Regions from separate parts of the Pseudomonas syringae pv. tagetis genome, predicted to be linked through region 1. Evidence: predicted binding sites of a transcription regulator. Region 1 holds the regulator's gene; each other region holds the start of a gene.
The links. The regulator FliA, encoded in region 1, starts transcription of late flagellar genes. The targets are predictions, from matches to a motif close to CTAAAGTTTNNNNNNNNNNNGCCGNTAA.

Region 1 (5,899 bases):
CGGTCAGGACGGTCATGCCGCTGCGGGCAAGGTGATTCAGGCCTTCGGTGAAGTTGTGATCGGTGGCAACTATGTCGTCGGTATCGTGGTGTTCGCGATTCTGATGATCATCAACTTCGTGGTAATCACCAAAGGTGCCGGCCGTATTTCCGAGGTCAGCGCGCGTTTCACCCTCGACGCGATGCCTGGCAAGCAGATGGCCATCGACGCGGACCTCAACGCCGGCCTTATCGATCAACCGGAAGCCAAGCGCCGCCGTGCCGAAGTCGCTCAAGAGGCCGAGTTCTACGGTTCCATGGACGGTGCCAGCAAATTCGTGCGCGGCGATGCGATTGCCGGTCTGCTGATCCTGTTCATCAACCTGATCGGCGGCATGCTGGTCGGTATTCTGCAACACAACATGACCTTCGCCGACGCAGGCCGCGTGTACACGCTGCTGACCATCGGTGACGGTTTGGTGGCGCAATTGCCATCACTGCTTTTGTCGACTGCCGCTGCGATCATGGTGACCCGCGCTTCCGGTTCGGAAGAGATGGGTAAGCTGATCAATCGGCAGATGTTTGCCTCGCCCAAGGCGCTGGCCGTTTCCGCTGCGATCATGATCGTGATGGGACTGGTGCCGGGTATGCCGCACTTCTCCTTCATCAGCCTTGGCCTGGTAGCGGCGGGCGGCGCGTATCTGCTCTGGAAGAAAGAGAATCAGGTGAAGGTCGAAGCGCTGGCCGAAGTGCAGCGTCAACAGGATCTGCTGCCGTCGCCGACCCGCGTTCAAGACGCCAAGGAACTGGGTTGGGATGACGTGACGCCCATCGATATCATCGGGCTGGAAGTGGGTTATCGCCTGATTCCGCTGGTGGACCGCAATCAGGGTGGTCAGTTGCTGGCGCGTATCAAGGGCGTGCGCAAGAAGCTGTCGCAGGAACTTGGCTTCCTGATGCCGACCGTACACATCCGTGACAACCTCGATCTGGCACCCAGCGCTTATCGCCTGACACTGATGGGTGTGATTCTGGCCGAGGCCGAAATCTACCCGGATCGCGAGCTGGCGATCAACCCCGGTCAAGTCTTCGGGACCCTGAACGGCATCACCGCCAGAGACCCGGCGTTTGGTCTGGAGGCTGTATGGATCGAAATCAGCCAGCGCAGCCAGGCACAGTCGCTGGGGTATACCGTGGTGGATGCCAGCACTGTAGTGGCAACCCACTTGAACCAGATTCTCTATAAGCACTCTCATGAGCTGATTGGTCACGAAGAAGTCCAGCAATTGATGCAATTGCTGGCCAAAAGCTCGCCCAAGCTGGCTGAAGAGCTGGTCCCGGGCGTCCTGTCCCTGTCCTCGCTGCTCAACGTGCTGCAAGCGCTTCTGGCTGAACATGTACCTGTGCGTGATATTCGCAGCATTGCCGAAGCTATCGCCAACAACGCCGGTAAGAGTCAAGATACCGCCGCTTTGGTGGCCGCCGTGCGCGTGGGTCTGAGCCGCGCAATCGTCCAAAGCATTGTAGGGGTTGAGCCGGAGCTGCCTGTTATCACTCTGGAGCCAAGGTTGGAACAGATATTGCTCAATAGTTTGCAGAAGGCTGGTCAGGGTCAGGAAGAAGGCGTTCTTCTTGAGCCAAGCATGGCTGAGAAGCTCCAGCGTTCGTTGATTGAGGCCGCCCAGCGTCAGGAGATGCAAGGGTTGCCGGTAATTCTTCTGGTAGCAGGGCCTGTCCGGGCGATGCTGTCACGATTTGGACGATTGGCTGTACCGAACATGCATGTTCTGGCGTATCAGGAAATTCCGGACAACAAGCAAGTAACCATCGTAGCGACTGTCGGGCCGAACGGCTGAGGTAGTGAGTCATGCAAGTTAAGCGATTTTTCGCCGCCGATATGCGTCAAGCCATGAAACTGGTTCGCGATGAGCTGGGCGCCGAGGCGGCCATCATCGGTAACCGGCGCATTGCCGGTGGCGTAGAGCTGACTGCCGCTCTGGATTACAAGCTGTCCGCCCTCGCACCGCGCGTGCCGAACATGGAGCTTGAAGACGAGCTGCGCAAGACCCAGTCGCGCATCGTCTCCGCTCAGGCCGAATTGAATAACCGCAGCGACAGCGACGCGTCGATCAATCTTCAGCTGTTTTCCGGCAAGCCGGCCAGCGCTGTGGACACGCACATCGAGCCGACGCTCGAAGAGCCGCCGCGTCCATTCGCATATACGCCGCCAGCCGCTGCAGAGCCGGCCGTTGGCCAGCGCGCCTACGACTCGATGCGCTCCGAACTGAATGGCCTGCGCGAGCTGCTGGAAGTCCAGCTCGGCTCCCTGGCCTGGAACCAGCTGCAGGGCAGTCGGCCGCAGCAGGCCAATCTGTGGCGTCGCCTGCAACGTGTCGGTCTGTCCGGCCCGTTGTCGCGCGATCTGCTCTCGATGATTCCGGAGATCGACGAGCCTCGTCAGGCCTGGCGCATGCTGCTGGCCCATCTGGCACGCATGATTGCTGTCCCGGACATCGAGCCGCTCGAAGAGGGTGGAGTGATTGCCATGGTCGGGCCTGCCGGCATGGGCAAGACCACCACGCTGGCCAAGCTGGCGGCGCGTTATGTGTTGAAGTACGGCCCGCAGAACATCGCGCTGGTCAGCATGGACAGCTTCCGCATCGGCGCACAGGAGCAACTCAAGACCCTTGGGCGCATCCTCAACGTGCCGGTCACTCATGTCGATCCTGGTCAGTCTCTGGTCCAGGCGCTGGAACCGCTGTTGCGCAAGCGCGTAGTGCTGATCGACACCGCCGGCCTGCAAGCCAGCGATCCGGCACTGCGCATGCAGCTGGAAAGTCTTGCAGGGCGCGGCATCAAGTCGCGTAACTATCTGGTCCTGGCAACCACCAGCCAGAAGCAGGTTCTGACAGCGGCTTATCACAGTTACAAACGTTGTGGCCTGGCCGGATGCATTCTGACCAAGCTTGATGAAACAGCCAGCCTCGGCGAAGTCCTGAGCCTGGCGATCAGTCATGAATTACCTGTGGCCTACCTTACGGACGGACCACGTATTCCTGATGACCTGCATACCCCGCGTCGTCATCAACTGGTAAGCCGCGCGGTGAGTGTGCAGATGCAGGATGAGCCTAGCGAGGAAGCAATGGCTGATATGTTTGCTGACCTCTATCACACCCCTGGCAAGAGAGTGGGTTAAGTGATGGATATTATTGGAATGTCCCTGCGTCAACGGTCTGCCAGGCAGTGTTCGTTTGTGAACGTGCAGCCCTCGATGTGGTTTCGGTCTACGCAAGACAAGGTAAAGAAATAACATGGGCAGCATGCATCCCGTACAGGTTATCGCGGTGACCGGTGGCAAAGGTGGCGTCGGTAAGACTAACGTGTCAGTGAATCTTTCACTGGCCCTTGCCGAGCTTGGCCGGCGCGTCATGCTGCTGGATGCCGATCTGGGTCTGGCCAATGTCGACGTTCTGCTTGGGCTGACGCCTAAACGTACACTGGCCGATGTGATAGAGGGTCGTTGTGAATTGCGCGACGTTCTGTTGCAGGGGCCAGGTGGGGTTCGTATCGTGCCTGCCGCCTCAGGCACCCAGAGCATGGTGCATCTGTCCCCGGCCCAGCATGCAGGGTTGATCCAGGCGTTCAGCGAGATTGGCGACAACCTCGATGTACTTGTGATCGACACGGCTGCCGGTATCGGTGAATCGGTGGTCAGCTTCGTGCGCGCCGCTCAGGAAGTGTTGCTGGTGGTGTGCGACGAGCCCACGTCGATCACCGATGCCTACGCCCTGATCAAGCTGCTCAATCGCGACTACGGCATGAACCGTTTCCGGGTCCTGGCCAACATGGCGCAGAGCCCTCAGGAAGGGCGCAACCTGTTCGCCAAACTCACCAAAGTAACGGACCGTTTTCTTGATGTTGCGCTGCAGTATGTAGGTGCCGTGCCGTACGACGAGTGCGTGCGCAAGGCCGTGCAGAAGCAGCGCGCCGTCTACGAAGCATTCCCGCGTTCCAAATGTGCACTGGCGTTCAAGGCCATTGCCCAGAAGGTTGATACCTGGCCGTTGCCAGCCAATCCGCGGGGCCATCTCGAGTTCTTCGTTGAGCGACTCGTTCACCAGACCAGTGCAGGGCCTGTGCAATGACTGCGAGCGGCTACCAGATGTACAGCAAGGCTTCCCGTAACTCACAGTACGAGTTGATCGAGCGTTATGCGCCATTGGTCAAGCGTATCGCTTATCATCTGCTGGCGCGCTTGCCGGCCAGTGTGCAGGTCGAGGATCTGATCCAGGCCGGCATGATCGGTCTGCTTGAAGTCTCGACCAAATACGATTCCACCAAGGGTGCGAGTTTCGAGACCTACGCCGGTATTCGCATCCGTGGTGCGATGCTGGATGAAGTGCGCAAAGGGGACTGGGCACCACGCTCGGTGCACCGCAATACCCGCATGGTCAGTGACGCAATTCGGGCAATTGAAGCTAAAACCGGTCGTGATGCTAAAGATCACGAGGTTGCGGCCGAACTCCAGTTGAGTCTCGATGATTATTACGGGATTTTGAACGACACCTTGGGCAGCCGCCTCTTCAGTTTCGACGACCTGCTTCAGGACGGCGATCACGAAGGGCTGCATGAGGATGGCGCAAGCGGTTCGCTTGAGCCGTCGCGCGACCTGGAAGACGAGCGCTTCCAGGCTGCGTTGGCCGATGCAATTGCCAACCTGCCAGAGCGCGAGCGTCTGGTGTTGGCGCTGTACTACGACGAAGAGCTGAACCTCAAGGAAATCGGAGAAGTTCTAGGGGTCAGCGAATCTCGGGTCAGTCAGTTACACAGCCAGTGCGCAGCTCGTTTGCGAGGGCGTTTGGGGGAGTGGCGAGCGCGTTGACAGATGCGGTGCGGCCTGTGGTCGCGCAGTATCTGCATACCGGCTGTGCAGAGCGTTACGTGGTAACAGGATAGACGAGTCAAAAGCCTGTCGGGCAGTGCCCTGATGGGCTTGTTGTTCAGGTCTTTGCCTGTTGTTGTGCCAAGCCCGTCGTCGTTTCGTACAGCCGGGGGTGTGCTGTGCCAGTATTGAGTGAACAGCGTGTTCAGGTGCTGAACGCGTTAAAGACTGCTTGGAGGTCGAATTGGACAAGAACATGAAAATCCTCATCGTTGATGACTTCTCAACGATGCGGCGGATCATCAAGAACCTTTTGCGTGATCTGGGGTTTACCAACACATCGGAAGCGGATGATGGTCTGACCGCATTGCCGATGCTGCAAAGCGGTGCCTTTGACTTTCTGGTGACGGACTGGAACATGCCTGGCATGTCCGGCATCGATCTGCTGCGCGAGGTCCGCAAGGACGATCGCCTCAAAAGCCTTCCCGTGCTGATGGTCACTGCCGAAGCCAAGCGTGAGCAGATCATTGAAGCTGCCCAGGCCGGGGTGAACGGTTATGTAGTCAAGCCATTCACGGCTCAAGCGCTGAAAGAGAAGATCGAAAAGATCTTTGAACGCGTCAATAGCTGATGCATGCCGCGAGGGCGCTATGGATAACAATGATTCGATGGCCGACTTTGAGTCGACCTTAAAAAGACACGCGCAGGAACTCGTCACCAGCCTTGAAAAAGGTCGCTTTGGTGACGCTGTGCAGCTGATCCATGAACTCAACCAGACACGCGACCGCGGCCTTTATCAGGAAGTGGGCAAGCTGACTCGTGAGCTGCACAGTGCAATCGTCAACTTTCACATCGATCCACACATGCCTCAAGCCGAGGAAGTGTCGCAGATCACGGACGCAACCGAGCGCCTGTCGTATGTGGTGAGGCTGACCGAGAATGCGGCCAACCGCACCATGGACCTGGTCGAGGAAAGTACGCCGCTCATGGCCGGTCTCAATTCCGATGCCAAGGCGCTGAGCGATGACTGGGGACGCTT
Region 2 (5,899 bases), 2.5 Mb from region 1:
TCCGTCAGCCATGAAGGCCAGCGATGCATGCCGACTCGCTCCAGTATCAGTCGATCGAGATGCAGCCAGCCCAGATCCATGGGCAGTACGCTGACCAGCCGATTGCCGCTCAGGTTCAACCTCCTCAGCTCAGGCATCGCGCGAAGGTGATCCATCTGCGCCTGATCGAGAAAAATTCCCTGATTGATCAGCGACAGCTCGGTGAGTTGAGGCAGCACACTGGACACCTGCTGGGGCAGGTTGAGAAAGATTGAGGTCTCGGGATCCGCCACGGCCCCCGCTTCGCTGACCAGGCTCAGTGAGCGAGCGTGCGGGAAGCGTTGCAAGAATCTCCCAAGCTCGAAACTGTTGGTCAACTGACGGGGCAGGTTCATGCCCGCAGGCGTGATGTCCCCTGCGCCAGGTCTTGTTCTGGGTTCGACCGATATGTTTTCCAGATACAGCCCGGTAACACGGGCATGCACAAACTCCGGCAGGTATCGCGGGAAATCGGTCAGGGACACCGATTGCAGGCGCAGCGGTTCGAGTGTTCGCCCGATCTCGGGAAGATTGGAGAGGCGCCAGTGCCTCCAGATAGCCTCGTTGATGCGCGTGCGACTGTCTATGTGAGCCTGGCTCATGGCGGGCATGGCCACGACTTCATAGGCCCAGGCGTCAAGACTTGCCCGCAGTACCATTTGCTCGCCCAGCAGAGCGTTGAGCCGCTCGTCGATGGACCTGTTGTCCCAGCCGATGTGGCGCAGTCGACTGAGGATGTCTTCGGGGAATGCGTCCTCCAGCTCAAGCATGCGGATCTTGTCCAGCAGGCTTTCGTCGGTCATGTGCCAGTCGGTTCTGCCACGGCCGCTCAAAGGATAGCCAAGTCGACCGTCGGCCAGACGCATGGGCGATCTCGAGCCTGGCTTGATTGCCTGCATCTTGAGCAATGGCGCAAGGTTTTGGCGGGGCAGGGAGTTCTCCTGGATCAGCGTTGCCAGCGCGGGGCCCTGGCTGGTGTGGGCAAAGCCCAGTTGGTTACGTTCCGCATCGGGCAGGGCATGCAGCACGGACGAATACAAATCGTCCAGCCCATGCTGGTGCTGGTCGTCAGCGTCTCGTGTCTCGTAACGATTGCCGTCTTTGATCAGCACTTTGCGGACAGTCGCCTCCTTAGGGCCGATGCTGTCGATCAACCGCCCACCGAAATATCGATCATGGACCTCCAGCCTGACCTGTGAAGGCCATTGCGGCAGAGCTTCAAGGCTGTGCAACACGAGACAATCGGTATCGGCGCTGGATACCGAGGCCAGATAAAGTCCCTCATAGGCCCGCGCGAGTCTTACCTGCTGTAAATAGGCGCTGGCCTCTTCGGCCATGAGTAACGGTACACGGCGTGCCGTCATGAGCTGGACCCGTTCTGCCGGCGATGCATGACTGGCCAGTTCCTGAGCAACCAAAGGCGGCAGTCCGGGAAACACCTGCAGAATGGTGTGCGCGCCGTCTGCTTCGGTGACCTTCAAGGCACGGTAAAGTGACTCGAACAGCCTGGTTCGGGTAGCTCGGGCCCGCGCCACCAATTGCGCCCGCAGTCTGATCAGTCGCGGTGACAGACCGAGCTGCCCCGCGCCGAACTCTTCGTTGAGCAGGGTCCGGATTTCGTTGTTGCTCAGCTTTTCCAGCACCTGGCGCAGGGCATCTGGCTGGTCGGCACGAACTTCGATATTACTACGGGTAGCGCCTGCGACCGGCTGACGTGCCGAAGCGAATGTCTGCAGCGCACTGCCCTCGGCATCCACCAGCACCAGTGTATGAGTGTTTGGCCAGCCTGGGTCCTGGCTCAGCAATTCAAGTTGAAGAGAGGCCGCTGCGTTTACTTCGTTGGCCTCCATCTGCTCGATGAACCGCTCGATTTCCTGATCCAGCCTGAACCTGCGTGCCGTGTCCTCAAGCAATGCCGGTGGACGACGCTGATCGGCCAGCGCCTCGCGCATCACGGATTCAGACGTATTGCTGACTTTCACGATACGGCTGGCTGCTTTGTCGGAAAACGTTTCACTGGAGTACCCCAGCCGTCGAAACAGTCTCAGCCCTTCCATCTCCAGCGGCTGCTCGGCCTCATGCAGCCATGCTCCCGCTCCATTGTGGCGCAAGGCGGGTTGGTAGCTTTCCGGACGGGTAGGGTGTTCGATCCGATAACCTTCGCCGGTTGAGCCGGGTCTGACTGAATAGGTTCGCCCTTCAAGGGGCAGCCACTGCTTGTTCTGCCATGTGTACAGGCCAGTGGCGTCGGGCTGCAGTCCCTTCGGCAGCACGATGTCATGGGCGAACGGTGCCAGATCAGGCTTCCACAGACGAGTGGTTCCACTCGGCAATTCTACGGGTTTGAGGCCGCGTACGAACTCGGGCACCTGTATCGCAGGGATGCCTGATGCGCCTGTCGCCGCCGCACCAAGCGCCGACATCAGGGCGATGTTCTCCACCACGTCGAACAGGTAGGCGAACGCTTGCTGTTTCTCATCTTTGGCCCAGCTTTCCACGCCCTCATAAACTTCGTGGACCAACTGAATGGCCGTGACGCCCATCATCACTTCGCCCAATACCGGAACGACGAAGCCTGCGATATTCAAGACATCGAAGGCTTTGTCCTTGAAGTACTGCAGACGCTCGTCGGAGGTTTTCTGATCTTGCGCTGCCGTTGGCACGCCATGAAACAGTGCGTCGTTCTTCAAGGCTGCACGTTTGCGATCGTACAAAGCGTCCAGCAAGGGGCCTTGCAGCGCGACCTCCCTGAGGTCCAGCCGTGCGTTTCGGTCTGCTTCACGCTCTAGCCACTGACGCTCGAAAATCCCCCCTTTCCTGACGTTCGGGTAAAGGCGTTCAGACAACCTTTCGAATAAGGCGCTTCGATGGCGCGCCGGGATGAAACGCGTGAAGAAGTCCAGATACCCCTGAGTGAACATCCGATCACGCAGCGCGTTGATAAAGACCTCGACCGAGTCGTATTCCTTCAGCGGCGCAACGGGATCATCCGGAATATAGACGACAATCTTTTCGGCTTGAGTTGCGCTGTCCCGGTCCTTGCCGATAACCAGAAGGCCGACAAGTTCGACATCCCCCAGGCACAGTAGGCTGCAGTTGACGGGCGTGTTATCGAGTCGGACGTTTTGCTTGCCGTCGAGAATATCCAGTAATGCGCCCTGCAAAGTCGGGCTGACGCGTTCCTGCAACGATGCAATCTGCAACTGCAGCCGGATGGACGATGACTGCAGTTGCATAAAGTCCCTGCGCAGCCTGGATGCTGCGGCGTCCGCAGTTTCTTCGGGTAACGAGGGTGTACGGAAAACGGATTCCAGGTGTCTCTGGTACTGGCCGCCCAAGTCCAGATCACGGCACATCGCCGCGAACCCGCTGGGGGAAATCGGCAGGGATTTACCGTTGATCTGTTGACCGATGATTTCAAACGAAGAAAACACCTGAGCCTTGAGACCCGATTCCGAGTCCATCGCACCAAGCGCTGTTTCCCACGCTTCGAAATTTTGCAGCGCAGCCTTGAGCAGACTCTGGTTGGCGGCCTTCAGCGCTTTGTTGGCCTGGATAACAGGGTCTCTGGACGCAGAAAGGAACGACTGGTCGATCCGTGCCCGGCGGGCGTGAAACAGCCATGTCGCAGTGACGTCCACGTCCAGCCCGAAGCGATCCTTGATAGCCGCCGTCAACAGGGGCTTTGCAAAGTCTTCCAGCGTCGAAAGACGATCGAGCGTCGGGCAAACCTGTTGTTCGTTCTGGCGCTGACGCGTGTAAAGCCGCTGCAGTTTATCTACTTCGTCCGGGCTGGACTTGCGCGCGCGCTCCAGCCATTGCAGCGGATGTGTGGCTGCGCGGCGCAAGGCTTTATGCGTTGCCGGTTCTGCGTCAAGCAGCCACGCAGGTGATTTATCTTTTATAAGGTGTACATGTGGAGTGGCAGACGCATTGCCCGCCGGCGTTTGATCCAGCATTGAAGTGCCTTGTCATGAGTGAACAGGCAACAAAGCTTACGTTTGTGATCCTTACTGCAAGTGCTAACTATCTATGTGCAGGGCATGTTCTTCACTTCGTGTGCTCAAGTAGTGGTGGCGCTTGCCGACAAGCAGGCAGGGAAAGAGTGTAAATGGACAAGTGCCATGATTGGTTTTGCATTCCCCGCGTACCGGTTGACGGCTGGGCTATACTCACGCCGCTTGGACCGCTCGTCGGTCCGCTTCTTGAACACGGCCCGACGCCGTCGTTGAACTCTTGAGGGCTGACTGTGAAGAACTGGACCTTGCGCCAACGGATTCTGGCGAGTTTCGCCGTCATCATCGCAATCATGCTGTTGATGGTCGTTGTATCTTATTCACGACTTTTGTCCATCGAGTCCAGCGAGGAAGAAGTCCGTCTCGATGCGTTGCCCGGCGTCTACTACAGCACGCTGGTACGTAGCGCCTGGGGAGAAAGCTACATCCGCACGCTGGAGCTGATCGCCGAAGGCGAGGCGCGTGCGATGACCAAGCAGGAAAAAGACCAGTTTCAAGCGTTCGACGAGAACCTGCAGGCGCAAATGGACGGCTACAAGAAGTCCATTTTCGATAACGCGGACCGGGACAGCTTTGCGCTGTTCGAAAAGCGTCGTGAGGTGTATTCGCGCATGCTCGCCGAGGTTCACGCCAAGTACGATCGCGGCGATTACGCCGGTGCGCGCGCCGAGTTCTATGGCGAGGTCAACCCGGTGTGGCTCACTGGCCGCAAACAGCTCAACGACCTTATCGTTGCCAACAAGCAACTGGCTGATCAGGCCACCGCCAATATCGTCAACGCGGTACTCGCTGCCAAGATCAGTATGATCCTGTCGCTGCTGGTGGCAGTACTGGCGGCTGCGGCCTGCGGTCTGCTGCTGATGCGTTCGATCATGGCACCGATGCAGCTGATCGTTCGGATTCTGGACATCATGCGTACCGGCGACCTGAGCACTCGCCTGAACCTGTCCCGCAAGGACGAGTTCAATGCGGTCGAAACCGGCTTCAACGACATGATGACCGAGCTGACCGCGCTGGTTGCGCAGGCCCAGCGTTCTTCGGTTCAGGTGACCACTTCGGTGACTGAAATCGCCGCGACGTCTCGTCAGCAGCAGGCCACGGCTAACGAGACCGCTGCAACCACCACCGAGATCGGCGCGACGTCGCGGGAAATTGCCGCCACCTCGCGGGATCTGGTTCGAACCATGACCGAAGTCACCTCGGCGGCAGATCAGGCCTCGATCCTCGCAGGTTCCGGCCGGCAGGGGCTGGCGCGCATGGAAGACACCATGCATCAGGTAATGGGCGCCGCCAATCTGGTCAATGCCAAGCTGGCAATCCTCAACGAAAAGGCCGGCAACATCAACCAGGTGGTCGTCACCATCGTCAAGGTGGCCGACCAGACCAATCTGCTGTCGCTCAATGCGGCCATCGAGGCCGAGAAAGCGGGCGAATACGGCCGCGGATTCGCCGTGGTTGCCACCGAAGTACGCCGCCTTGCCGATCAGACTGCCGTTGCCACGTATGACATCGAGCAGATGGTTCGTGAAATCCAGTCGGCAGTTTCTGCAGGCGTCATGGGCATGGACAAGTTTTCCGAAGAAGTGCGCCGTGGCATGTTCGAGGTCACTCAGGTCGGAGAGCAATTGTCGCAGATCATTCAGCAGGTTCAGGCGTTGGCGCCTCGCGTGTTGATGGTCAATGAAGGCATGCAGGCCCAGGCTACGGGCGCCGAACAGATCAATCAGGCACTGGTGCAACTGGCGGATGCCAGCAGCCAGACCGTCGAGTCCCTGCGCCAGGCCAGTTTCGCCATCGACGAGTTGAGTCAGGTCGCGGTCGGGCTTCGCAGCGGCGTTTCGCGTTTCAAGGTCTGAACATTCAAT
Region 3 (5,899 bases), 1.4 Mb from region 1:
ACTGGTGCTGTCCACCGCGCTGCGTGTGTCCTGAGCCCGACGGGCGACTTCTTCCACGGTACTTTCCATTTCAGTCATGGCCGACGCAGCAGAGTTGAGCCGGTCTTTCTGCTCGTCTACCACGCGGGTGGTCTGTTCACTGATCTGCGCGTTCTGGCTGGCAGTCAGCGCCAGGGTATCGGCGGAGCCGATCAACTGGCGAAACGTCTGTTGCAGCGACTGAGTGAATTCATTGAGATAGCCGCCCAGCTCACCGAATTCGTCACGACGGCTGACATCGAAACGCACGCGCATGTCGCCACTGGTCAAGGTCTTGAGTACCTCGCGAAACGCCGCCAGTGGACGCCGCAGACTGAACGCGACCCAGGTACCGATGACTGCCGCAGCGGTCACGGCCAGGAGGCAGGCGATCAGCAGCAGGCTGAGGCTGGTGGCGATGGTCGAATCCGCCCCTGCCTTGGCCTCGCTGGCCACTGCAAGTGACTGATTGCCGAACTCGCCGATCTTGTCCAGGGTTGCTTGAAGACGTGTTTCTGCCGCCTGGCGCTGTTTGCCAACTTGCTCGGCGAGCGCCGCCTCCTGCTTGTAGGCCTGATAGACGCCATCGCTGCCGGTAAGGTCGTTGAGCAGGCGGTTGACCATCACGCCGGCGATACGGCCACCGCGAGGATCCACCGCCGTGAGCTCCTGCGCCCGGGTGCTTATGACTTCATCCTGCAGGTTGAGCACACGCTGCAACGTCTGGATATCCGGCGTTGCCGCATGGGCAGCAAGGCCTTCATAGGATTTACCGACTTCCAGCAGCAATTTTTCCCCCGCCGCCACGTTGTCAGACGAACCCGCGCTGCGCTCGCGGGCAATGTAGTCACGCAGATAGCCTGTCAATTGTGCGCCCTGGCTGCTGCTGTAGCCCTGCAATACCCGGCTCTGGAGCACCTGCAACACATGTTGTCGATGACTGGCAATCAGGCTCTGTGCCTGCTCGGCGTAGGCAGCGCTCAACTGACGCTGCTGATTAAGGTTGTCGCGCAGTTCGGCACGGTCGCCGATATAGGCAGGCGTGCTATCCAGCAACTGATTGAAGCGGGCCATGCTGTCGTTGAAGGGCTGTTTGCCATCGTCAATCTGCCTGGGGTCATTGCTGACCAGAATCCCGAGCAATGCCTGGTTGGCACGTAGCACATGGACGTAAAGCTCGCTCGCCGCCCTGCTCAAGGGGGCCGACTGCCCGGTGATGATGCTGATCCGGTCGCTTATGGAATGCGTGCTTTGATAGCTGATACCTGCCATGGCGAGCAACAGTACAACCAGCACAGCAAACCCACCGATCACTCGCTGAAGAATGGTCATGGCTATCCTCTTTTATTTTTATTGCGTCGTATCTGATCCGGACCTGCGCAAAGCACGTCAGTCCGGAAAATGATCGGAGCTCAAAAGAGAATGTCGGCCGGGCCGGGGGCGACTTGAGGCAGTGTTCACACTATCTTTACCGGCCGGGGTCAATAAAAGAGGACTGCATGACCTGACGAGTCATGCAGTCCTTCAGACCTGCGCCTGGTAATCAGCGGAAATGACGTGCGACGGCCTCCGGTGCATCAGGCACATCCATGTTGATCTTCCGCCAGGCGGCCTCGGCGAAGCTGTACACCGAAAACGCAATCAGACCCAGCGCCACGATCAGCAGCACCAGCCCACCGGCAGGCAGATCCTGCAAACCGTTGAGCGCGTCTTTCATGCCTGGCGGATGCATGGCCTGATAACTGGAACCGCTTACGGCCAGCAACACCGCTACTTCGATGAATGCCACGCCGCGGGCGATCAGGCCGAAACGTGATACCGGACGCACGTACTTCATGACGTCTTCATCGGCCTCGAAATACTTCTCGAACGACGCCTTATAGCCCTTGATGATGTGCACAATGCCCAGGCCTAGGGGCACCAGTGCCACCACGTAGACCAGCAGATTGGAGTGATCCCAGGACAGAATGGTGGCCAACAGGTCCTTCGCCTGACCGCCACCCGATGAGCTTCCGGAGCTCTTGAACCCACTGACCAGCAGCCCCAGCGCAAAAAAAGCCAATGCCCCGTAAGTAAAACCGCCCACCAACAGGCCTCCTCGGATCACCAGGCCTTTGAATTCCCGGCCATGATGATCGACGTCCCGCGTAGCCTGCAGCACACGCCATGCAGCGAACGCCAGCAGGCCGACAATCACCACCCCCACCAGAACAATGCCGAATGGCTGGCTCAACAAGGCTTCAAGGCTGCTGTGGCTGTCGGCAGGCTGCGATGAACCCTGCGCCGCCAATACAGCGAACAGACCGATAATCAGATAAACAACACCACGGGCGGCATAACCGCCTCGTGCAAGTAGAACAAGGCCGCGTTGCGCCGACATAAATAACTATCCCTGAAAGTAATTACAGGAACAGACCCGACATGTCCGCAGGGGTTCGACCCGATTGACGGCGCGTGATGTCGTGCGCCGCCGATGCGGCTGATGCCTCTTCAGGCAAACGTTGCACCTCGCGCGTTCACAAACACTGAGTACAGCGAATGGCTGCTGGCCATGAATAAACGATTGCCCTCTCGCCCGCCGAAGCAGATGTTGGCGCAGCGTTCGGGCAGGCTGATGTGGCCGATGGCTTTACCCTGCGGGTTGAATATCCGCACTCCGTCGAGTTTCTCCAAGTCGGCCTTCGGGTTGCCGTTGCCACCCCAGCCACACCAAAGGTTGCCGCTCTCGTCGCATTTGATGCCGTCGATAGCCGCGTATTCCAGACCTTCGACGTGCTTGCGACGCTCCCCAAGCGAGCCGTCCTCATTGACCGCTACGGCCCAGATGAGCCCAGTGGGCTTAGCGCGCCCTTCGACCACGTACAGGGTTTTCTCGTCCGGCGAAAAACACAGGCCGTTCGGACCTGCCATGTCATCGATGACCCGACTGACCTTGCCGTTCTCAGGATCAATTCGATAGACCCCGAACGGCTGCTCCTGCTTGACCTTGCGGCCTTCATAGTCGCTGTTGGCTTGAAAAGTCGGGTCGGTGAACCAGATCGAACCGTCACGCTTGCAGACGATGTCGTTGGGGGAGTTGAAAGGCTTGCCGTCGAAGCTGTCGGCCAGCACGGTAATGCGTCCGTTGTACTCGGTACGTGTCACCCGCCGCCCTTCGCTGGTCGTGCTCGAACCCTCACAAACCAGCAACCGGCCCTGACGGTCGCGGCACATGCCATTGGAAAAATTGGAGTGCTCGCGGTACACAGACAGCGCCCCCGTCACCTCATCCCAGCGCATGATGCGGTTATTGGCGATATCACTGACCAGCAGATAACGACCATCCCCCACCCATACCGGCCCCTCGGCCCAGCGCATGCCAGTGGCGAGCTTTTCAACGCTGGCATTGAAGATGCGTATGTCCAGAAAACTGTCATCCAGCACACCCACCAGCGGGTCGGGATAACGCTGGGTCAACGGCTCGGCAATAGACAGGCGCGGCAGAGAGCCAATGGCCGCGACCGTTGCCGAAACAGCCAACGACTTTTTCAAAAAGCTCCGACGGCTCTGGTCTGCGGTGGTGGATGGGGGTGAGAAATCCATGATGCGTCTCCTTGTTGTTATTTTTGGAATGGCGCCCGCCTCGCGGCCGCAAGGCATCCTACAAGATATCTCCAGTCAAGTCGGGGCTCTGACAACCCTCCTGCTCTCATGCTCTGTGTTTATTACCGTACTGCTCTGAATCTACAGAGAGTTTTAGCCGCACCCCATACAATAAACGTTGATGGCACCAGCATCACCAATACCATTATGGCAAGAAGCATGAACTCTCCATCCTCTCCGCCGATTATGCCCAAGGCATTTGCAGCCGAAACATACATATCGAGGCCTGTTTCAGTTTGAAGCAGCCAGCCCATCAGGCCTAACGCGACAAGCCATTTAGTTAGCAGCGCAGCCAATACTAAAATTAGTGCGCCCTTCGTGATGAGTTTCATTATTTTTTCATTTAGATCTCTTCACTATTCACTAAAAGCAGAAACATCTATTACGCCGTAGTACTTCAGATTCGTCCCCGGAAGAATTCCGCCGTGTTGACTGCGAAGAAATTTTTTAAGCTCATCGAATCCAATCTGAGAGTTAAGAGTGATACGGCCTTGGCTTATGCCACGCGGCCCAACGGGATGGAGCCTAAACGCGCCTCGCCTTATATTGTCTCGATCCACTCTTTAAATATCGCATCAAGAGATTCGCCTGGAATGCCCTCAATCTGCATATAAGTGTCAAACGCCACAGTACAACCCCCTATCTAAAACTGAGAAAAATCTATATTAACTGAGCTTTTTACTTCTGAAAACCACTTATTAATCGCGCCAGACTCGCAAGCATTCACTCATAAATTGCAAGACTACATTAGCATCCTCGCCAAAACCATCATCTTTATCTGAAGATGATGAAAGAATGATCGTCAAAAAAAGTTTAAATACAAACATCTTTTTTCGTGCCGCGCGCGAACTGGTTAAGTCACCTGTCATCGCGGTATCCAAAAAAATCATGATTGCTCAGTACTGCGAAGCTGCCAACAATTCAGGTATCGTGCGCAGCCATCCCCTTTACTGCCCGAGCACACCAGATGCCCTCAAGCAAACGCGAGCAGGCCCGCACTGAGCGTCAGCTTGTTACATCGCTGACGCAAGCCTGTGAAACCGCGAAGTCTGAAATGCCCGGTTTTTGCTGGCTGACTCACGACGTCAATTACGCAGCCTTCCCGGCGAGCCTGGAGGTGGTCTGGGTGTTCGATACGCTGGCCAACAGGCATGCTGCACTGGCGGGCGGGCTGGATGGGCGGATGATCGAGTTGACCGCAGCGGCGCTTGAAGAGGCGCAGGTCAGTGTGTCGAGCGTCTCGGCCCATGTGCATGTCGACTGTGAAGAGCAATGCCGCCTGGAGAACGGCGGCGACTGGCAGCAACGTATCAAACGCAAATACGCCCGACGAGGTTGATATGGCCAAGGACATCGAAAACCCGTGCATTTCGGTCTGCCAGCTCAGTGGCGACCTGTGCATCAGTTGTGGCCGCACCAAGGATGACATTCGCAAATGGAAGCGCATGAAGCGGCCGGAGAAGATGGCCGCTGTGCAACGAGCGGCACAGCGCATGAAGAGCCTGCAAAAGAAGAGCGGGTGAACCTGCAATTTTCATGTTCGGTGCGGAAACTTCTGCAAAACGGCTTGGGTCAGTATTAGCCGTGACTCAGCTACCTGGAGTCTGACGAATTACGGGAATCCCGCTCTTGGCCATTCATGCAGATCGCCGCAACACCCTTTCGCTAGATAGCCTGAATTTTTTTCTCGCCGATGTGCGTGACGGGCTGGGGCCTTATCTGGCGATTTATCTACTCGCCGTGCATAAATGGGACCCGGCCAGCATTGGTGTAGTCATGACAATCGCCGGTATTGCCGGGCTGCTGACACAAACGCCAGCGGGCGCGCTGATCGATCGCACGCCCTACAAACGCGCCATGATCGGTGTGGCGGCCTTGCTGGTCACGCTGAGTTGCTTGATCCTGCCCTTCACGTCATCCTTCTCAATCGTGGCCCTGACTCAGGCATTGAGCAGCATTGCGGCCTCGGTGTTCGCACCCGCCATTGCTGCGATTTCACTGGGCATAACCGGGCCGAAGGCGTTTACCCGCCGTACCGGGCGCAATGAAACATTCAATCATGCCGGTAACGCCTGCGCGGCCCTGCTGGCCGGCGGCTTCGCCTATCTCTTCGGCCCTATTGCAGTGTTCTATCTGATGGCCGCGATGGCGCTGGCGAGCGTTGTTGCAATCAGCTTCGTGTCTGCAGATGCGATTGATCACGACGTCGCTCGGGGCTTCGATGCCAATCACGCTTCGC
Region 4 (5,899 bases), 2.8 Mb from region 1:
GCTGGCGTTCGTTGTCGCTGGTGGGGCCGACCTTCGCTCGGGTATTGTTCGCGCATCCGGGCGCTCCGGATTTTCTGCGTACCAATCTGGGGCGCAGTGTCGTTTTCGATGTTGGAATCAGTTTATGAGCCCCTTGCAGGAACTGCTGGCCGATGTGCCTCAACAAGGTCGCGTGCGCTGGATAGGCGTGCGCCCGCAGTCGCGGGTCGAGATGATCGAGCTGGATGCAGTGGAGGCGCGTCGCGAAGCGGGTCTGACCGGCGACCATTCACGGCCTGGCCCGCGTAATGCGCGGCAGGTGACGTTGATTCAGTGGGAACATCTGGCCGTGATTGGCTCGTTGCTGGGCCGTGCGGCGGATAACCCTGTCGTGCCGCAGGACTTGCGGCGCAATCTGGTGATCAGTGGCATCAACCTGTTCAGCCTGAAGAATCGACGTTTCAGAATAGGTCAGGCTATTTTCGAAACCACCGGCTGGTGTCAGCCTTGTGCGCGGCTTGAGCAGCGCCTCGGCCACGGCACCTTTCAAGCGGTGCGCGGGCATGGTGGAATTACTGCGCGAGTGTTACAAAGCGGAATCATCCGCCTGGATGACACGCTGCAGGTCGAGCCGCTCGAAGTCACCGATCCCTGGCCCCCTGCCCGCCAGCACGCCTGAGACGACGGATAAATTGAGCAGCCCTCTGAACCCGGAACCGCAAAGGTGTGTCGAAGAGTACCTTCAGGCAAACCGCTATCCAGTCGAGCGCAGGCCGCTACTGATTCCGGTATTGCCGTGATGAACCTGTTATCGAGCCTTCTGACGCTATGAGCTGCCTTGCGCTCGCGAAGATCGAGCTCCCCCCGAATTCCTTAAACCTTCCGAGTAATCCTTATGACGCATCGTATTGTTATCGTTGGCGGAGGCGCTGGCGGTCTGGAGCTGGCTACCAGTCTGGGCAAGACCCTGGGCAAGAAAGGCACGGCCAGTGTCACGCTGGTCGACGCCAACCTGACGCATATCTGGAAACCGCTGTTGCACGAAGTGGCTGCCGGTTCGCTCAACTCGTATGAGGACGAGCTGAACTACGTCGCTCAGGCCAAGTGGAACAACTTTCAGTTCCAGCTCGGGCGCATGACCGGCCTGGACCGCGCCAGCCGTCAGATTCATCTGGCCGAGACGCTGGATGAAAACGGCGCAGAACTGGTTCCGGCGCGCAGCCTGGGTTACGACTCACTGGTGATCGCGGTGGGCAGCACCACCAACGACTTCGGCACCAAGGGCGCAGCAGAGCACTGCCTGTTTCTCGACAGCCGCAAGCAGGCCGAACGTTTTCACCAGCAACTGCTCAACCACTACCTGCGCGCCCACGCCGGTCAGGCCGACAGCGCGCAGGAAATTACCGTGGCCATCGTGGGCGCTGGCGCCACCGGTGTCGAGCTGGCGGCAGAGCTGCACAACGCGGCGCATGAGCTGGCAGCTTACGGGCTGGGCCAGATCAAACCGGAAAACCTGCGTATCACGGTGATCGAAGCCGGGCCACGGGTGTTGCCTGCGCTGCCAGAACGCATCGGCGCGCCGGTCCACAAGACCCTGGAAAAGCTCGGTGTGACGGTACTGACCAACGCAGCAGTCAGTGAAGTGACCGCTGATGGTTTGATCACGGCTACCGGGCAGCTCATCCCGGCCAGTTTGAAAGTCTGGGCGGCAGGTATTCGTGCCCCGGCGTTTCTGCATGAACTGGATGGCCTGGAAAGCAACCGGATCAATCAGTTGCAAGTGCTGCCGACGCTGCAAACCACCCGTGACGAGAATATCTTCGCGTTCGGCGACTGCGCAGCCTGCCCGCAAAAAGGCACCGACCGCAACGTCCCGCCCCGCGCCCAGGCTGCTCACCAGCAGGCGTCACTCCTGGCCAAATCGCTGCGCCTGCGGATCGAAGGCAAGACACTGCCGGAATACACCTACAAGGACTACGGGTCACTGATCTCGCTGTCGAGCTTCTCGGCAGTCGGCAATCTGATGGGTAACCTGATGGGCAGCGTGATGCTTGAAGGCTGGCTGGCGCGGATGTTTTATGTATCGCTGTACCGCATGCACCAGATGGCGCTGTACGGCACCTTCCGCACCCTGATGCTGATGCTGGGCAGCAAGATCGGCAAAGGCACCGAGCCGCGAATGAAGCTGCACTAACAGCCCGCGCCGGGCTTATTGCCATACCGGCGCTGGAGCGTACGCAGCGATAGCCTCGACTATCGTGCGACGCTCCGCGTCGGCATGCCGCTCTGGACGCTCTGCGTCCTCTTGCGATGCAGAGCGTCGCGAAATGCATTCCACAGCGCTCAGCGTTTTATACAAGTCTGCTTTAGATTCTGGCCGGAGGCCGTGGGAGCGGACGGGCGACGCTTCGCTTGTTCGCGAAGACAGTGTTTCAGGCGACGCATTTTCGGCGATTATGCCGGCCCTTTCGCGAACAAGTTCGCTCCCACGTCCTGCGGGCAGAAGCCTGAAAACCCACTTCCGACGCTGACTTGCAGCGTTCTGAATACCCGCTATTTTTAAAGTGATCGGGCTCTACACGCAGTGATCAGACGGAAGGCACCCGCACAGGTATAAAGTTCGTCTACGCCACGCAGATAACTAGGGAGTCGTGTATCACGCTGCACTGTTCAGGGATCGAACCCATATGTCGAATCAATTCAGCAGTACTCCTGCGCAAAGCCATCCACGCTTTATCTGGTTTCCCCTGATTCCTGTCATACCTGCCGTTGCCTGGATACTGACGCAATCGGGTACGCGCCCTGCCGAACTGGTTGCGTGCGCTGCCCTTGTTGCCATTGGCGTTGGCGCTGCTTTCTGGGCTGCTCAGTCACAACGTAATGAAGTGCGTCGCGCCGTGACTCAAGCGCTGGACCATCATCAGGCGCACAGCGGGCAAAGCGCCGCGACGGCCACCAGTACCCAACTCAATGAAATCTTCCTCGGTGCCATGCCGATCTGGGCCAAACAGGTTGAAAGCTCACGTCAGCAGACCGAAACCGCCATCGTCGAGCTGAGCAGCCGTTTCATGGGGATTTCCGAGCGTTTGCAGGAAACCGTGCAGGCCTCGCAACACGCTGCCGGCGAACTCGACGGTCAGAACGCCGATGGTGCGTTGAAAGTCCTGTCCCAGAGCGACAGCGAGCTGAGCCAGGTAATCGACTCCCTCAAGGCCACCCAGGCCAGCCGCGACCAGACGCTGTCTCAGGTTCGCAGCCTGACCGCCTACACTGGCGAATTGCGCACCATGGCCGCGGACGTTGCCGCCATTGCTGCACAGACCAACCTGCTAGCCCTCAACGCCGCCATCGAAGCCGCACGCGCAGGCGAAGCAGGCCGAGGTTTCGCCGTGGTAGCCGACGCGGTGCGCAGCCTGTCGAGCAAGTCCAGCGAAACCGGTCAGCAGATGTCCGCCAAGGTCGACATCATCAACAACGCCATCACGCAACTGGTGCAGGCCGCCTCCAGCGGTGCCGACCAGGACAGCCATTCGGTGGCGGCTTCCGAGCAAAGTATCCAGAACGTACTGGAGCGCTTCCAGAGCATTACAGGTCGCCTGGCCGAATCCGCAGACCTGCTCAAGCAGGAAAGCTACGGGATTCGCGACGAAATGACCGAGGTGCTCGTAAACCTGCAGTTTCAGGATCGGGTCAGCCAGATCCTGACCCACGTACGCGACAACATCGACTCTTTGCATGCGCACTTGCTGCAGGCCAGCCAGTCTCCCGATCAGGCCGTCGCCATCGACGCACGGCAATGGCTGGCGCGTATGGAGTCCACCTACGCGACCGACGAGCAACGCCGTACTCACCACGGTGAATCGGCTGCCCAGCAGAATTCGCAGGAAATCACATTTTTCTAGGAGTAGATCATGGCTAAGAGTGTTTTGGTGGTCGACGATTCAAGCAGTGTCCGGCAGGTGGTCGGCATCGCGTTGAAAAGTGCCGGATACGACGTTATCGAAGCCTGCGACGGCAAAGATGCACTGGGCAAGCTGACCGGGCAGAAAGTGCACCTGATCATCAGCGACGTGAACATGCCGAATATGGATGGCATCACGTTCGTCAAGGAAGTGAAGAAGCTGGCCAGTTACAAATTCACGCCGATCATCATGCTGACCACCGAGTCTCAGGAATCGAAAAAAGCTGAAGGTCAGGCTGCCGGCGCAAAAGCGTGGGTCGTCAAACCGTTCCAGCCAGCACAAATGCTGGCGGCTGTTTCCAAGCTGATCCTGCCCTGAGACCCCGGTCCCTGGAGGCCAGCATGCCGACGCCAGACGAGAGTGCCACCGACACTGCACGCGTGCAGATAGATGGCGAGCTGACGATTTACACCGTGACCGAACTTGCTGCCCGACTGCTGCCACAGATCGGCGCTGCGGCACGTCTGGAGGTGGACCTTTCGCAGGTCACCGAGATGGACGGTGCGGGCCTGCAATTGCTGGCGGTCATCCAGCGAGAAGCCGGCAAGACCGGGACTTCGCTGCATTTGACCGGGCAAAGCAAAGCGGTCAGCGAAACCTTCGAGTTATGTAATCCGGGTGTCGTGCTGTAGCGCGTCCATTTGCAGTACTGCCCAGTGATCGATCAAGGAAGTCACCGTGAGTATTAATCTCGATCAGGCACAGCAAACGTTCATCGTTGAAGCGCGTGAGCTTTTGCAGGCTATGGAAGAATCCCTCCTGCAGCTCGAAGGCGAACCCGGCGATCAGGATGCGATTGGCGCAGTTTTCCGCGCAGCGCACACTATCAAAGGCTCGGCGGGACTGTTCGGGCTGACGCCCATCGTCAGTTTTACTCACATCGTCGAAGACGTGCTGGATCGTCTGCGTGAGGGCAGTGTTTCGGTTGACGCGAGGCTGATCGCGGTGCTGCTCAAATCCGGCGATCACATGCTTGAGTTGATCGACGTGGTGGCCAGCCGTGGCGAGCAATTGCAGGCACCTGCTCTGGAACGCGAAGCGGCATTGCGCCAGGCATTACAGGTCTATCAGGCCCCCGCCAATGCCCAGCCTGCCGACGATGCGCGAGCGCCGGACGTGATCGATGAGCCGCCGGCCGAAGGGTTATGGCATATCTCGCTGCGTTTTGGCGTGGATGTGTTTCGTAATGGTATGGACCCGCTGTCGTTCCTGCGCTACCTCAATACCCTGGGGCAGATGGTTCAGGTCACGACGGTAACCGACAGCATTCCGGCAGTGGAAGCGTGGGACCCGGAATCCTGTCATCTGGGTTTCGAGATCGATTTCCGCTCTTCTGCCGGGCACGCCGCGATCAATGAAGTCTTCGATTTTGTACGTGAAGACTGTGCCGTAGAAATAACCCTCATAAACGAGCCCGCAGACGGCATCGAGCCAACCGGTACAGAACTGGTCTCGCAGACCGGACACAGCCCTGCGGTTGCCAGCGGCGAACTGCTGGGCGATCAGCGTGCTGTGCCGCGCACGCCCGCTACGGCTACGGCAGTAGAACGCCCACCCTCTTCGGGCAGCGAACAGAAAAGCAAGGACGGCCGTTATGTGCGCGTCAACGCTGACAAACTTGATGAACTGATCAACCTGGTCGGCGAGCTGGTCATTGCCAGCGCCGGTGCCAATCTGCTGGCCCGTTCGTGTGACAACGACCCGCTTCAGGAAGCCAGTTCGACCGTTTCAGGCCTGGTCGAGCAAATTCTGGACGGTGCGTTGCACCTGCGCATGATCCCCATAGGCGACACGTTCAATCGTTTCCGCCGCGTGGTGCGCGATGTCAGCCAGGAACTGGGCAAGGACATCGACCTGATTATCAACGGTGCGGAAACCGAACTGGACAAGACCGTCGTCGAAAAGATCGGCGACCCGCTCATGCACCTGCTGCGCAACTCCATGGACCACGGCATCGA

Region 2: MME58_RS06525 (methyl-accepting chemotaxis protein) is a predicted target of FliA. The motif match lies at 4,081-4,108, and genes of this name have one in related genera.
Region 3: MME58_RS11725 (methyl-accepting chemotaxis protein) is a predicted target of FliA. The motif match lies at 1,441-1,468, and genes of this name have one in related genera.
Region 4: MME58_RS03705 (methyl-accepting chemotaxis protein) is a predicted target of FliA. The motif match lies at 2,593-2,620, and genes of this name have one in related genera.

What each region holds. Positions count from the first base shown of each region.
Region 1 covers NZ_CP092923.1:3,972,131-3,978,029, reverse strand. Annotated here, with positions in the region: gene flhA (flagellar biosynthesis protein FlhA) at 1-1,834, shown strand, start outside; gene flhF (flagellar biosynthesis GTPase FlhF) at 1,846-3,174, shown strand; gene fleN (flagellar synthesis regulator FleN) at 3,290-4,123, shown strand; gene fliA (RNA polymerase sigma factor FliA) at 4,120-4,860, shown strand; gene MME58_RS17600 (chemotaxis response regulator CheY) at 5,117-5,491, shown strand; gene MME58_RS17595 (protein phosphatase CheZ) at 5,511-5,899, shown strand, end outside.
Region 2 covers NZ_CP092923.1:1,456,147-1,462,045, forward strand. Annotated here, with positions in the region: gene MME58_RS06520 (NEL-type E3 ubiquitin ligase domain-containing protein) at 1-3,977, opposite strand, end outside; gene MME58_RS06525 (methyl-accepting chemotaxis protein) at 4,268-5,890, shown strand; gene MME58_RS06530 (chemotaxis protein CheW) at 5,898-5,899, shown strand, end outside.
Region 3 covers NZ_CP092923.1:2,592,020-2,597,918, reverse strand. Annotated here, with positions in the region: gene MME58_RS11725 (methyl-accepting chemotaxis protein) at 1-1,350, opposite strand, end outside; gene MME58_RS11720 (DUF1206 domain-containing protein) at 1,562-2,398, opposite strand; gene MME58_RS11715 (SMP-30/gluconolactonase/LRE family protein) at 2,509-3,600, opposite strand; gene MME58_RS11710 (hypothetical protein) at 3,723-3,992, opposite strand; partial or broken gene MME58_RS11705 (tlde1 domain-containing protein) at 4,017-4,211, opposite strand; gene MME58_RS11700 (hypothetical protein) at 4,456-4,662, shown strand; gene MME58_RS11695 (hypothetical protein) at 4,628-4,999, shown strand; gene MME58_RS11690 (DUF1289 domain-containing protein) at 5,001-5,183, shown strand; gene MME58_RS11685 (MFS transporter) at 5,290-5,899, shown strand, end outside.
Region 4 covers NZ_CP092923.1:832,364-838,262, reverse strand. Annotated here, with positions in the region: gene MME58_RS03720 (DUF1780 domain-containing protein) at 1-128, shown strand, start outside; gene MME58_RS03715 (MOSC domain-containing protein) at 125-658, shown strand; gene MME58_RS03710 (NAD(P)/FAD-dependent oxidoreductase) at 875-2,173, shown strand; gene MME58_RS03705 (methyl-accepting chemotaxis protein) at 2,667-3,881, shown strand; gene MME58_RS03700 (response regulator) at 3,891-4,259, shown strand; gene MME58_RS03695 (STAS domain-containing protein) at 4,283-4,573, shown strand; gene MME58_RS03690 (chemotaxis protein CheA) at 4,620-5,899, shown strand, end outside.